DNA from 4 places in the Paenarthrobacter sp. OM7 genome. Region 3 is predicted to be linked to each of the others. Evidence: riboswitches for the same ligand, from Rfam matches in the RefSeq annotation. Region 3 holds a riboswitch; each other region holds the start of a gene.
The links. A riboswitch is a leader RNA that binds a small molecule or an ion and turns the genes downstream of it on or off. The one in region 3 is predicted to bind S-adenosylmethionine.

Region 1 (3,510 bases), 2.3 Mb from region 3:
GTCTGCCTGACGCAAGACTCCCCCGCATCGACCTCATCCAGTGCTACGACGAATACGTCATGGGCTATTCGCAGTCCCGGCGCTATCTGGGTGGGACAGCACCGTACTTCCCCGAAGACAACGGGCCCATGCACGTGGTCCTGATGGATGGCAGGTTGGCCGGATGGTGGCGCCATGGATTCTCCGGCGGAGCCTGCCACCTGGATGTCCGCATGAACCGGCCCACAAGCCCTCCCGAACAGATGGCCCTCGACGCCGAAGTGGAACGCTATGGGCAGTTCCTGGGCATGGAGGCCCGCCTCCTCTGAAGTCCTCACTGCAGGCGCCGGAGTTCACGCCGTGCGACCGGGCTAAGCTGGGATACGACCTAGGAGGCCTGCACTGTGAACAATCTGATCTTCTGGATCATCGTCTGCTCGTGGCTGATTCCGCTCGGGATCCGCATGTACAACCGATCCCGCGCGCGCCGGATCCAGAACGGAACCTTCCGCAGCCCCGGTTATCCCCCGCAGCAGAACCTGCCCGGCCCCGGTTACCCGGCACAGAATTACCCACCCCAGGACTACCCGGGCTATCCGTCCGGGCCGGCCGTCATCCGCCCTGTAGATGACGAACCGCAGTCCGGGGCGCCGTCGAACACTTTCTCCCCCACGCCTTTCCCGGCCACCAACGGATCGGAGCCGCAAGGCTACCGCGCTCGCAAGCTGGCAGAGCTGGACGCAAAATTCAGCAACGGGGAGATCGCCATGGAGGACTACATGAAGCAGCGCGGCGACATCATGAACGGCTAGCCTGGCGGCCAACCCGGCGTCCTGCAGCCGCTACTCAACTGTCCTGCAACGGCCACTCAACTTAGGCGAAGAAGGCTCCGCGGAGCTGTGCTGAGAGCTGGCCGATTTCCGTCAGGAACCCGTCGTGGCCGATCGGCGCCTCAATGATATGAACCGGAACATCACCCGGCAAGGCTGCCGCCAATTCCCGGGATTGCGCCGGGAAATACAACCTGTCGCTGTCCACCGCCGCAACGAAGAACTCCGCAGTGGTACGCGACAAGGCTGCCTCCAGCGATCCACGGCCGCGTGCGACGTCGTGGGACATCAGGGCTTCGGTGAGGGCGATGTAGCTGTTGGCGTCAAATCGTCGGACGAGCTTTGTTCCCTGGTGGTCCAGGTAGCTCTCCACCTGATAGCGGCCACGCTCCCCCAGGACCGCAGCGGCGAGAGGTGTCTCCAGGTGCTGGGCTTCACGGCCAAAGCGGAAGTCCAACTCCAGTGCGGAGCGGTAGGTGATGTGGGCGATGCGCCGGGCCAAGGCGAGCCCGTGTTCAGGGGCAGTGCCACCGTAGTAGTCGCCGTTGTTGAAATTCGGGTCCTGACGGATGGCCAGGGTTTGGGCCTGCGCAAAGGCGATCTGCTCGGCCGTGCTGTAGGCACCCACGGATATCACGGCACAGCGTTTCACCCGCTCCGGGAAGGTCACTGCCCACTCCAACGCACGGGCGCCACCCATGGAACCGCCCAGCACGGCATGCCAGGCCTCGATTCCCAGGGCTTCGGCCAGGCGCGCCTCCGCCTCGGTGCTGTCGCGCAGGGTGACCAAGGGGAACCGGGAGCCCCAAGGACGGCCGTCCGGCGCCTCCGAGGACGGTCCAGTGCTGCCGTAGCAGCCACCCACGATGTTGATGGAGATGACAAAGAACCTGGTGGTGTCGATGGTGGCACCGGGGCCTACCAACTGCTCCCACCATCCTTCTTCGTCCGTAGCTCCCCGGGCTACGTGTGTGCTGCCCGTGAGGGCATGCTGGATGAGCACGGCATTGGAGGCATCGGCGTTCAGCTGCCCCCAGGTCTCATAAGCGAGGACGACGTCGGGAAGGAATCCACCGGCTTCAAGGTCCAGCGGCCCAATGGCGGCGTACTTGACGGTTCCGTCTTCTTCTCCGGATTTTGGAAGGGCTGTAGCAGTGATGGTCATTCCTTTGACACCTTAAACTCGCGCTTGCCCGTCGCCTTGGGTGCGAACAGGCCAGGTCTTCACCCGGGGCACCCCACCGCGGAGGAGGGTTGCCGGCCAGCAAGCCGGGGCTACGCGCTGGCACTCATGACCTATACGAAGAGTCTAGGAAATACAGGGCGGGTATGGCGAAGAATGTGACATCAGTGTGACGCTTTAGGGCGTTTTCGTTCACGAAGCAGCACTCCGGAACGCCGCCCGGCGAATAATCGTCGGTCCGGGCGGCCTCCCAGGAAGGTGGCGGGCGTGGTCGCGCCGTATCGTCCAGGTCGGGAATCAGGCTCCCTTGGCGGCCCGGAATCCGGCTTCGAGGTCGGCGATGATGTCATCCACGTGCTCAATTCCCACGGACAAGCGAACCAGGCCGGGTTTAACACCGGCCGCCAGCTGCTGTTCAATTGTCAGCTGGCTGTGCGTAGTGGACGCCGGGTGAATGACCAGCGAGCGGACATCGCCGATGTTGGCCACATGCGAGTGCAGTTCCAGTCCGTCCACGAAGCGCTTGCCCGCTTCAACGCCACCTTTGATGTTGAACGCAACAATGGCGCCGGTGCCTTGCGGACCATACTTCCGGCCACGGTCGTACCACGGACTGGACGGCAGACCCGCGTAGGCAACCGATTCGACGTCGTCGTGGGCTTCCAGCCACTCGGCCACTTTGGTGGCGTTGGCTACGTGACGCTCGACGCGCAGGCTCAGCGTCTCCAGCCCCTGGGCAATCAGGAAAGCGTTGAACGGGGACACAGCGGAACCGAGGTCGCGGAGAAGCTGGACGCGTGCCTTCAGGACGTAGGAGAGGTTGGCGCCGAGCGCCCCATCCTTGCCAAGATCCCGGGCGTAGACCAAACCGTTGTAGCTGGGGTCCGGGGTGTTGAAACCCGGGAAGCGCTCCGGGTCCTTGCCGAAGTCGAAGTTGCCTGAGTCCACGATCACGCCGGCGATGGCGGAACCGTGGCCACCGAGGTACTTGGTGGCGGAGTGGACCACGATATCGGCGCCCCACTCGATGGGACGGATGAGGTAGGGAGTGGACAGTGTGTTGTCGACGATGAGTGGCACACCGGCCTCGTGGGCGGTGCGGGCGACGCCCTCGATGTCCAGTACGTCCTGGCGCGGGTTGGAAACAACCTCGCCGAAGAACAGTTTGGTGTTCGGCTGGACGGCATCACGCCACTGCTCCAGGTTGTCCGGGTCCTCCACGAAGGTCACCGAGATGCCGAACTTCTTCAGGGTGTGCGCCAGCAGGTTGTACGTACCGCCATACAGGCTGGGGCTGGCCACGATGTGGTCGCCGGCCTCCGCGATGTTGAGGATGGCGAAGGTCTCCGCAGCCTGGCCGGAGCTCAGCAGGAGGGCGCCCAAGCCGCCTTCGAGGCTCGCGATCCGCTGCTCCACGGCATCCTGCGTCGGGTTGCCGATCCGCGTGTAGATGGGCGCGAGCTCGGCCAGGGCAAACCGGTTGGCTGCGCTCTCGGCGCTGGGGAACACAAAGGAGGT
Region 2 (3,510 bases), 1.1 Mb from region 3:
TCCGGTCCTTTGGCCTGGCCCATGTGGACCCTGACCGGATTCTGCATTCCTTCCCGGATCTTGAACCCGGAACTGAAGCCTGTGAGCGGGGATGCAAGCACGATGCCACGGCCATCAACTGCGGACTGGATCCGTGGGTTAACAACGGCCATGCAGGACCTTCAGGAGCAGCGCGGTTGGCCTCGTTGCGCCGGTTGCTCGGTGCCGACCCCCGGATGGAAGCAAAAGAGACCAAGGAACTGGGCACCGTCAACTAATCGTTGCGGCTTCACGTCCCCGCTGCAGCGAGCGTTTCAGGATAGTTTGGTGGCATGACCCATCCCGTTTCCACCTACAACGATGACCTGCGCCTTGCCCACGTCCTCGCTGACTCAGTCGATGCCCAGACCATGGACCGCTTCAAGGCCCTGGACCTGAAGATCGAAACCAAGCCAGACCTCACACCTGTCACTGACGCCGACAAAGCAGCGGAGGAAGCCATCCGGGGTCAGCTCTCCCGGTCCCGCCCCCGGGATGCTGTCCTTGGCGAGGAGTTTGGCAGCAGCGGACACGGTTCACGGCGTTGGATCATTGATCCCATCGACGGGACCAAGAATTTTGTCCGGGGCGTACCGGTGTGGGCAACATTGATCGCATTGGTTGATGAGGGTGAACCCGTGGTTGGCGTCGTCAGTGCACCCGCCTTGGGAAAACGCTGGTGGGCTGCCAAGGACATGGGTGCCTACATGGGCCGGTCCCTTGCCGCGGCCACCCGTTTGAAGGTCTCCAACGTTTCCCGCCTCTCCGATGCCTCCTTGTCCTACTCAAGCCTGTCCGGGTGGAAGGACCGCGGAAACCTGGATGAGTTTCTGGGGCTCACAGAGGATGTATGGCGAACCCGGGCCTACGGCGATTTTTGGTCATACTGCCTGGTGGCCGAGGGTGCAGTGGACATCGCGTGCGAGCCTGAGCTGAACCTGTACGACATGGCAGCCCTCGTCCCGATCGTTACGGAGGCCGGTGGCCGTTTCACCTCCCTGGAAGGCGACGACGGTCCGTTCGGCGGCAACGCGCTGGCCACCAACTCCATCCTTCACTCGGAAGTCCTCAAGCGGCTCAACCCGGGCCTGGACGACCTGCTCTAGGCAGGTTCGTTTCAGGGCACGCACGCTGCTTTTCACCGAATATTCGACGGCGGACGCCTCCTTTTGGAGGCGTCCGCCGTTTTTTCTTCGCCAGATCGGCGATTTACAACCCGGCGTAACAAAGTGCTTAACAAAGCGAAGTGACTTTGGAGGGGCCACTGGAGGTGCCCTAACCTTTTTTACAGGTCACGAGTGCCAGCGCTAAACCCCGGTTTGCTGGCCGGCAACCCTCCATTCGCGGCGGGGTGCCCCGGGTGACGACCCGGCCGGTCCGGAACGGATGCGGCAAGCGCGGATCCCCCTCCGGGGATCCCTCTTGAGTGAGGTCCCATGAGCACAGTTACGTTCGACTCAAACATCATTCCGTCTTTCGCCGGTGAAACCCCGTCTCAGGCAGCTCCCGCTGCACGGCCACTCGCCGCCGTCACTGGCGCTGAGCTGCAGGCACCGCTGATCCAGGGCGGCCACGTCCGCTATGCCAATCTGGACTACGGCGCATCGGCTCCGGCCCTGACCATCGTCTCGGCCTACCTCAACGAGGTCCTTCCTTACTACGCCAGCGTTCACCGCGGCGCGGGCTTTGCGTCCCAGATCAGCACCTCGGTCTATGAGAATTCGCGCAGTATTGTCCGTGAGTTCGTCGGCGGGCGTCCCGACGATTCCGTGATTTTCACGCGAAACACCACAGACTCCCTGAATCTCCTGGCAGGCTGCCTTCCGCAGATTGACGGCCGTTTCTCCGGGGAAGTCCTTTATCTGGACATCGAACACCATGCCAACCTTCTTCCTTGGCAGGGTGTCCCGCACCGCAGCGTCGTAGCGGCCTCCACGTTGACCGCCACGGTGGACAAGCTCCGCGATGAATTGGCCCAAGGCGGGGTCAGCCTGCTCGCCGTCACTGGCGCCTCCAACGTGACAGGTGAAATCCTGCCGATCGCAGAACTCGCTGCACTGGCGCACGAATACGGTGCCAGGATTGTTGTGGATGCCGCCCAATTGGCACCCCACCGCCGGATCAACATCACCGAGGACGACGTTGACTACGTGGTGTTCTCCGGTCACAAGCTGTATGCCCCCTTCGGCGCAGGCGTCGTAGTGGGCCGCCCGGACTGGCTCGACGCCGGGATCCCCCACCTGGCTGGTGGCGGCGCCGTCCGTGAAGCCCGCCTCGACTCGGTGAGCTGGGCAACGGGCCCTGCCCGCCACGAAGGCGGCTCCCCCAATGTCCTGGGTGCCGCAACCCTCGCCCGGGCCACCCAGGTCCTCGCCGGGCTGGACCAGGAGGCGTGGCACGCCCATGAAGCCGCCATCCGCAGATACCTGGTGGATGGCTTGGAGGCCATCGACGGCGTGACCGTGCACCAGATCTTCACTGACTCCGATGACACCATCGGTGTGGTCAACTTCTCCGTGGAAGGATTCGACGCCGGACTGGTGGCGGCGTATCTGGCCGCCGAGCACGGAGTTGGCCTCCGGGATGGACGCTTCTGCGCCCACCCACTGCTCAAGCGACTCGGGCTTCCCTCAGGCTCCTTGCGTGCCAGCTTTGGCGTCGGCTCCCGGTTGGAGGACGCCACGAGGCTGCTCGCAGGAATCGAAGGGCTTAAGCGCAACGGGTTGGGCTGGGACTACGTGGTGGACGAGGGCCGCTGGGTACCTGCCAACGACCACCGGACCTACCCGGAATGGGCGCCCAACACGCCCGGCACTGCAGGCGCTGCTCCTTGCACTGTTGACTAAACGCGCTTTACCGCGGCTGCGGTAAATTCGTAGGGTATCTTTTGGCGACCCTGTGAAGGAGTTTTTGGTGGCATTGCCGTCTCCGGCCGCCTCCAGCGGACGGCCCGGCGTTCCCGGACCCGCCGGACCGCGTGGTCCCAAGCTCCACGCTGACCGTCGGAACGAGTTCGGCCAGAGCTTCCAGGACGGTGGCGAGCACTACGATCGAGTGCGGCCCGGTTATCCCCGGGAGTCCGTCGAATGGCTTGTTCCCCAGGGGGCCACGACTGCTGCGGATCTCGGAGCGGGTACTGGCAAGTTCACGGCCCTCCTCGTGGAGCGCGGACTGGACGTTGCCGCCGTCGACCCTTCCACCGACATGCTGGAGCAGCTGCGCAAGTCCCAGCCGCACGTCACCGCGCTGGAGGGAACAGCTGAAGCAACAGGACTGACGGACTCAGCATTCGACGTCGTCAGTGTTGCCCAGGCCTGGCATTGGTGCGACCCACTGGCCGCGAGCACCGAGATAGCCCGTATCCTCCGGCCGCACGGGACCTTGGGACTGGTCTGGAACCAGCTGGATACCGACGTGCCCTGGGTTCATCGGCTCTCGCGCATCATGCATGCCGGAGACGTCCACAAGCCAGGTTTCCGTCCACTGATCGGC
Region 3 (3,510 bases):
TCCTCGATGATGAAGAGGTCCAACCCGGATTGTTCGAACGCCCGGACTGCGTCCTGGTACAGGGCTGGCTTCTTCCAGTCGTAGCCCAGGCCGTAACCGGGCGTCCCCCACCCCTGGACACCGAATCCATGGCCCACAAACCATCCAAAATGCAGCATGGGCTTGAGTGTAGAACTGCTCTGTCCGTTCACCGCGACCTGATTTCATGCGAAGTTACAGGAGGACGTACTGGGTCAATTATGCTCCCGGGGCGTCACAATTGAACGCGGCCGGAGACGGTCCGTATTTTCCACATAAGGCGTATGTCGTGTTCCACAATCAGCAGGGGTCGGGAATGATCGCTGTATGAGTGCAGCAACCTCCCGCCCCTCCGCCAAGGAGCGACTGTCCAGCGCCTGGGCCCTCAAGGGCTACAAGCGTGAATGGCTGCGGCACGATCTCGTTGCGGGCGCTGCGCTGTTTGCTTTGCTGGTGCCCGCCGGGATGGCCTATGCACAGGCAGCAGGGCTTCCCCCGGTCACCGGGCTTTACGCAACAGTGGTCCCGCTGCTGGTTTATGCGGTGGTGGGGCCCTCCCGCATTCTGGTCCTGGGACCCGACTCTGCCCTGGCCACTATGATCGCCGCGGCCATTGTGCCGCTGGCAGCGGGAAGCAGCGAAAAATCCGTGGCGCTGGCCGGCTTGCTGGCCGTGTTGATCGGGGCGCTCATGCTTGCGGGCTCGGCACTGAAACTGGGAGCCATCACGGGCCTGCTGTCCAAACCCATCCGGCTCGGGTACCTCAACGGAATCGCACTGTTGGTGGCCCTTTCGCAACTCCCGGCGTTTCTGGGTATTGAGGCCGACGGCGACGTCTGGCAAAAGCTCGCGAAGGTCACTACCGGGTTACTTGGCGGTGAGGTCAACATCACCGCGCTGTTGTTGGGAGCGGGGTCGCTGGCGCTCATCTGGATCCCCCGGCTCCTGAAGTGGAAGGTACCCGGCGTCCTGTTGGCGGTGGTTGGCTCGTGCGTGGCGACGGCGGTCTTCGGGCTCAACGACGACGTGAAGGTCACCGGGGTCCTGCCGCAGGGCCTGCCCATGCCCGCACTCGGGGGTATTGGCTGGGCCGACGCCCTGATGCTGCTCCCCGCCGCCGCGGGCATCGCGCTCATGGCTTTCGCTGACACTGGCGTGTTGTCTCAAACATTGGCAGCCAAGGAAGGGAAGAAGGTCTCCGGAAACAGGGAAATGGCAGCGCTTGGAGCAGCCAATGCCGCTACAGGCCTCCTGGGTGGATTCCCCATTTCAGGCAGTACCTCCAGGACACCGGTAGCCGTGGATGCCGGCGCAAAATCCCAGATGACAGGCGTGGTGGGCTCCGTGCTGGTACTGGCGTTCATGCTGTTGGCTCCGGGAGTAACCGAGTACCTGCCGTCGGCAACCCTGGCCGCCGTCGTCATCGCCGCGGCCATTGCCCTCGCAGATCCTGCCGGCGTCAGGCGGCTCCTGGGGCTGAGCCGCAGCGAGTCCGTGGTGATGCTGGCTGCGTTCCTGGGAGTGCTGACGGTGGGTGTCCTCCAGGGAATCGTGGTGGCCATCGCCTTGGCACTCCTGGACTTTGTCCGCAGGGCATGGGATCCGTACAGAACCGAACTCGGCGCAGAGGAAGGCCTTCCCGGGTATCACGACCTTGAACGCCACCCCGAGGGCAAGCGCATCCCCGGGCTCTTGATCCTCCGGTTTGATGCACCCCTGTTCTTCGGCAACGGACAGGTCCTGGCGAGCTTCGTGAGGGAGCAACTCGACGAGGCCCCGGACGAGTCCGCGGAGCCCGTCACCCACATCATCCTTGCCGCCGAACCGATCACCGGGATCGACACCACAGCTTTGGATGACTTGGTAACCCTGGACGAATGGTTGGCCAGAAAAGGAGTGGATCTGGTGTTTGCCGAGCTCAAAGGGCCCGTGAAGGACAAGTTGATCCGCCTCGGCACGGCGGCCCGTTTTACGCCGGACCACTTCTACCCCACTGTCGGCGCGGCAGTGCGGGAGCTCAAGGACCGATAGTGGATCAGCCTCCGATTACGCAACATGACGACGGTGCAGCCGCCCGCAAGTGCAGCCCGACGCCCGTGGATGTTACGTTTTTCTTGAGTAATGAGTACCAGCGCAAAGCCCTGACTTGCTGGTCGGCAACCCTCTCTCCGGCGGGGTGCCTCAGGTGACTACTCGGCGTATCGACAACTCGAACTGCAAGCGTGACTGAGGAGCACCAGCAATGCCTGAACCCACTGAAGAAAAACTCTCCTACCGCCTGATTACAGGCCCGGATAACCGCGATTTCTGCGAGCGTATCCACAACTCCCTCGCCGAAGGCTATGTGCTCCATGGCAGCCCGGCAGCCACCTTCAACGGCACGGACGTCATCGTGGCCCAAGCCATTGTGCTGCCTGCGGCGATCGCCAATGCTGATGCCGCCGTCGCCAACGCAGTGGACCAACTTGAGAATTACGACGATGAAGAAGCGTTCGAGGGCCACGCATGAGCTACGCAGGTGACCTGACCCCACAGGACGCGTGGGCCAAGCTCGAAGAAGGCGCGATCCTGGTGGATGTGCGCACCGAGGGCGAGTGGGCCCACATCGGCATACCCGACACCAAAGCCACCGAGAACGATCCCCTGTTCATCCAGTGGAACCTGGCTGGCGGTATCCCGAACTCCCGCTTTATCGAGGACCTGCAGCAGCAGGCACCCGAGGATGACGCCGTGGAGCTCGTGTTCATCTGCCGCTCCGGCCAGCGCTCCATCTCCGCCGCCATTGCCGCAACACAGGCCGGCTTCACGGCGTACAACGTCCTTGAGGGCTTCGAAGGCGAACCGGACCGCTACGGTGAGCGCACCGTAAACGGCTGGAAGAACCGTGGCCTGCCGACGAATCTGGGGACCGAGTAAGTGACTTTCAATCCCGACGCCGCCGGCTGGAGCCCTGACACCCAGGCCGTTCGCGGTGGCCTTGACCGCACCAATTTCCAGGAAACGTCCGAGCCCGTTTTCCTGAACTCCGGCTTTGTCTACGAATCGGCTGCCGCTGCCGAACGTGCCTTTACCGGCGAGGACGAACGCTTCGTTTACTCCCGCTACGGCAACCCGTCCGTCGCCACGTTCCAGGAGCGGCTGCGGCTGCTCGAAGGAACCGAGGCGTGCTTTGCGACAGCCTCCGGCATGTCCGCGGTCTTCACCGCTTTGGGTGCCTTGCTGGCTGCCGGCGACCGCGTGGTGGCCGCGCGCTCGCTGTTCGGCTCCTGCTTCGTGATCCTCAACGAGATCCTGCCCCGCTGGGGCGTGGAGACGGTGTTCGTTGACGGCCCGAATCTGGAGCAGTGGCGCGAAGCCCTCTCGGAACCGACCACCGCCGTGTTCTTTGAGTCGCCCTCCAATCCGATGCAGGAGATCGTGGACATCGCCGCCGTCAGCGAACTGGCGCATGCTGCCGGGGCGACTGTCGTGGTGGACAATGTGTTCGCCACT
Region 4 (3,510 bases), 1.9 Mb from region 3:
GGCCCATTCGCTCTGCGGCGCGATGCTCAGCGGCCTCGCGCGTCATGCCGCGGGCAAGGTAGACCAGCACCAATTCGTTGTGTTCGATGTCCAACGACGGTGCTGCCGTGAGAGTGGCTTGGGTGGGCAGCGTCGCGTTGAGCAGTTCCCGCTGGGAGCGGACAGAGACGTACTCGCCGGCGCCCATGGACAGTGCGCCCGCCAAAAGACCTGCCACACCGCTCATCAGCACCACCGGACTGGGTACGCCGGTGGCGGCCATGCCCATGACCAGCGAAAGGTTGCTCACCAGGCCGTCGTTGGCGCCGAAGACCGCGGCACGGAAGGTCCCGGAGAGCCGGTTCCGACCACGGGTAGCCAGGCCCCTGACCACCTCTTCGTGGATCTGTTCGTCAGCCACCATGGCGGGTGTTGCCGCGGGTTCGGAGCCGTAGGGGGAGCGGCCTTCTGCGCGTTGGGCCAGGGCCAGTACAAAGACCGACCCGAAGTTGCGGGCCAGGAATCCCAGGAACTGGCTGCGGGCTGACGCGGCCTTGGGCATTCCGGCGTGCTCACCCAGGAGCTTGAGCCAGTGGGCCTCGTGCCGGCCTTCGGCCTCGGCCAGGGCCAGCAGGATTTGGCGTTCTTCGCCGTCGCGCCTCTGGGCGAGTTCGCGGTAGACAGCGGCCTCGGCGCGCTCGTCGGCGAGGTACTGACGCCACCGGCGGATGTCGGCGTGCGAGGGCGCCGCGGGTTCCGTTCCGACGTTCTCGAGGGCTGCCGATTCCGGGGTGGGGTCCGGAGCTGGGCTCGACGAACCGGGGGATTCCTGGTGCTGTTGCACTTTCTCTCCTGTGCTGGGTGGGGTAGTTGCGGCCCCATTGCACGCCCCACTGTACCGCTTATCTGCGCGGTTTTTTGGCTGGTATTCCTCACTTGGAATGTTCGGCGCACCGTAATTTCCGGCCGTCCTTGACCCCCGACTTAGCCGGTGCTCAGATGGAAGGACAGGGGCGGGGGCCCACCCCGCACACGTTCAACAGGGCTTGAGCGGCCCACGAGACGGAGGTTGCACCATGAACACCACCGAATCACACGCCAACTACCCGGAACGGACCACCATTGAGTCAGATCCGGCCTATGACTACGCCGAGGACCAGGAAGTGGACGAGGCCTGGGTGGAAGAAGTGGACGCCCCCGAGGACGACGAACGTGTGGTCCCCATCGACGAGACCGAGGAATTCCGCGAAGCAGACGAGGAAATCTAGGCGGGCTCCTCGTGGCTGAGTGTGTAGTGAAGCTGCACGCCGGCGCGTTTGCCGGCCGCCGCAACAGTCACGGTTAGGGTTCTCGACGCATCACACCAAAGGGTCGGCCGGACCGCTCGGGCCAACGCCTGCGCGATCAGGTGCGGTTGGGGATGTCCGAACCGCATGGTTCCGGCCTTGGCAGTGATGGTCACCGTGCCCAGGAAGAGGTCGACGGCGGGAATCACCGCGACTGTGTGGGTGGCTGTTGTTGCCGGGGTACTGGTAGCCGGGGTGGTATCGCCTTGGTACGGCAAGGGACTGCTCCTTGGGGGAGTGCTCTTGCCCGCTCGGTTGTCTCTGGTCCGGGACGGGCCGCTTCCTCATCCGAACCACCCGTGAACATGGGGTTGGTGTGTGGCCAGTCGGAGCTTGGCACCACATCTCTTGAAGCTGGGACCACCTTACCGCACGGCTGTCCAGCAAGTTGGGGCGCCCTCTTCCCGGGGACAAAACAACGGCGGCGCCACCCCGGAAAGGGGAGGCGCCGCCGTCGAATTTTGCTCTGTTGCTTGCAGCGCTACTTGTGGCTGCTGACCGGGTGGGCCTCAGGCGGGAGTTCCTCAGAGACGGCACCGGCAACGCGCTTGTCCCAGGCCTCGCGGACTGCGGGATCAGTGGGCGGGGTGAGCAGTGAAATCACTACGTAGGCGATGAACGAAGCGGCGAGACCGTAGTAGATCGGTTCGTTGGCGTAGACGCCGTCCGCGCTCGGAATGACACCCAGGGCGAAGAGGATCAGCAGGGTCAGTGTCAGCACCGATCCAACTGCCATGGACCATGCAGCGGCGATGCCCGTGCCGCGCTTCCACACCAAACCGCCCAGGATTGCGACCAGGAGGCCACCCACCAGGATGTCGTAGGCGATGGTGAGGGCAATCACCACGTCCTGAGCCGCCATGGAAATCAGTACTGCCACGATGCCGAGTCCAAGAACCCAGTAGCGGTTGGCTTTGACGTCGTGCTCGGGGTTTTCGCTGTCATCGGTGTTGATGTTCTTGCCGAACCAGCTGGCCACGAACGGGACAACGTCCGCACGTGCCACCGTGGCTGCGGCGATCAGGGCGCCGGAAGCGGTGGACATCATGGCCGCAACAGCCGCGGCCATGACCAGGCCGCCGATGCCGACAGGCAGGATGTGGGTTGCCACCTCGGCGTAAACAACGTCCTTGCCGAGGTTGGTGACATCGATGTCCGGCAGTGCCACCCGGGCGGCCAAGCCGATCAGGGCGCCGGCGATGCCGTAGAGGATGCAGTAGACGCCGGCCGTGGCGCCGCCCCAACGGGCAACGGCGGGGGTCTTGGCAGTGAAGACGCGCTGCCAGATGTCCTGACCGATCAGGAGGCCCAGTGTGTAGACCACGAAGTACGTGATGATGGTCTGGGCGCCGATGCCATCGATCTGGAAGAAGGTGTCATCGAGGCGCTCACGGATGCCGTCCATGCCGCCGGCAGCGTTCAGGACGAACGGGAGCATCAGGAAGAAGATACCGACGGTCTTGATGATGAACTGAACCTGGTCGGCCAGCGTGATGGACCACATGCCGCCAATGGTGGAGTAAACCAGGACGATCGCGCCGCCAACGGCGATGGCAAGCCAGCGTTCCCAGTCGAAGAGCACCACGAAGATGGTGGCGTAGGCGCCGGTGGAAGTAGCGCAGAGCATGAGCGTGTACGCCAGCATGACGATGCCGGAGGTCTGCGTGGCCCTGCTGCCGTAGCGAAGGCTCAGCATCTGGGAGACCGTGTAGATCTTCAGGCGCTGGATGGTACCGGCGAACAGGAGGCTGAGCAGCAGAACGCCTGCGCCGATGGCCACTACCAGCCACATGCCGGAGATGCCGAACTTGTAGCCGAGGCCGACGCCGCCCACGGTGGAAGCGCCACCGAGGACCACAGCGGCCATGGTGCCGGTGTAAAGGAACGGTCCCAGGCGGCGGCCAGCCACCAGGAAGTCGCTGTTGTTCTTGGTGCGGGACTTGCCCCACCAGCCGAATGCCAGCATGGCGAGCAGGTACACCACCACGATTGCGATGTTTATAGCCGAAGATTCCATGAGCGGTCCTTGGAGCTGATGCACGGAGGTTGGGGTTTTCGACGATACTCCTGCGAAGCGTCGAAGTCTCTGTGCTGATGGTTGGAGATTGGGGAAGGTGTTGTGTGCCTCACAGACAACACTTGTTGCCTATGAGGATATGTTGTGATCGGAGTAACAGTCAAGATG

Region 1: linked by a shared signal. The riboswitch ahead of QEH68_RS07765 (homoserine O-acetyltransferase) and the one ahead of QEH68_RS18550 (DUF1737 domain-containing protein) in region 3 are both predicted to bind S-adenosylmethionine.
Region 2: linked by a shared signal. The riboswitch ahead of QEH68_RS13485 (aminotransferase class V-fold PLP-dependent enzyme) and the one ahead of QEH68_RS18550 (DUF1737 domain-containing protein) in region 3 are both predicted to bind S-adenosylmethionine.
Region 4: linked by a shared signal. The riboswitch ahead of QEH68_RS05455 (hypothetical protein) and the one ahead of QEH68_RS18550 (DUF1737 domain-containing protein) in region 3 are both predicted to bind S-adenosylmethionine.

The regions. Positions count from the first base shown of each region.
Region 1 is NZ_CP123579.1:1,690,845-1,694,354, reverse strand. Features, by position in the region: gene QEH68_RS07775 (winged helix DNA-binding domain-containing protein) at 1-308, shown strand, start outside; gene QEH68_RS07770 (hypothetical protein) at 384-791, shown strand; gene QEH68_RS07765 (homoserine O-acetyltransferase) at 853-1,974, opposite strand; SAM riboswitch class IV at 1,990-2,106, opposite strand; gene QEH68_RS07760 (bifunctional o-acetylhomoserine/o-acetylserine sulfhydrylase) at 2,290-3,510, opposite strand, start outside.
Region 2 is NZ_CP123579.1:2,919,044-2,922,553, forward strand. Features, by position in the region: gene QEH68_RS13475 (ribosome small subunit-dependent GTPase A) at 1-257, shown strand, start outside; gene hisN (histidinol-phosphatase) at 312-1,124, shown strand; SAM riboswitch class IV at 1,309-1,422, shown strand; gene QEH68_RS13485 (aminotransferase class V-fold PLP-dependent enzyme) at 1,455-2,864, shown strand; gene QEH68_RS13490 (class I SAM-dependent methyltransferase) at 2,938-3,510, shown strand, end outside.
Region 3 is NZ_CP123579.1:4,030,382-4,033,891, forward strand. Features, by position in the region: gene QEH68_RS18540 (NtaA/DmoA family FMN-dependent monooxygenase) at 1-191, opposite strand, end outside; gene QEH68_RS18545 (SulP family inorganic anion transporter) at 346-2,049, shown strand; SAM riboswitch class IV at 2,136-2,247, shown strand; gene QEH68_RS18550 (DUF1737 domain-containing protein) at 2,261-2,527, shown strand; gene QEH68_RS18555 (rhodanese-like domain-containing protein) at 2,524-2,934, shown strand; gene QEH68_RS18560 (O-succinylhomoserine sulfhydrylase) at 2,935-3,510, shown strand, end outside.
Region 4 is NZ_CP123579.1:1,167,582-1,171,091, forward strand. Features, by position in the region: gene QEH68_RS05445 (VIT1/CCC1 transporter family protein) at 1-823, opposite strand, end outside; gene QEH68_RS05450 (hypothetical protein) at 1,056-1,247, shown strand; gene QEH68_RS05455 (hypothetical protein) at 1,244-1,543, opposite strand; SAM riboswitch class IV at 1,560-1,679, opposite strand; gene QEH68_RS05460 (sodium:solute symporter) at 1,807-3,342, opposite strand.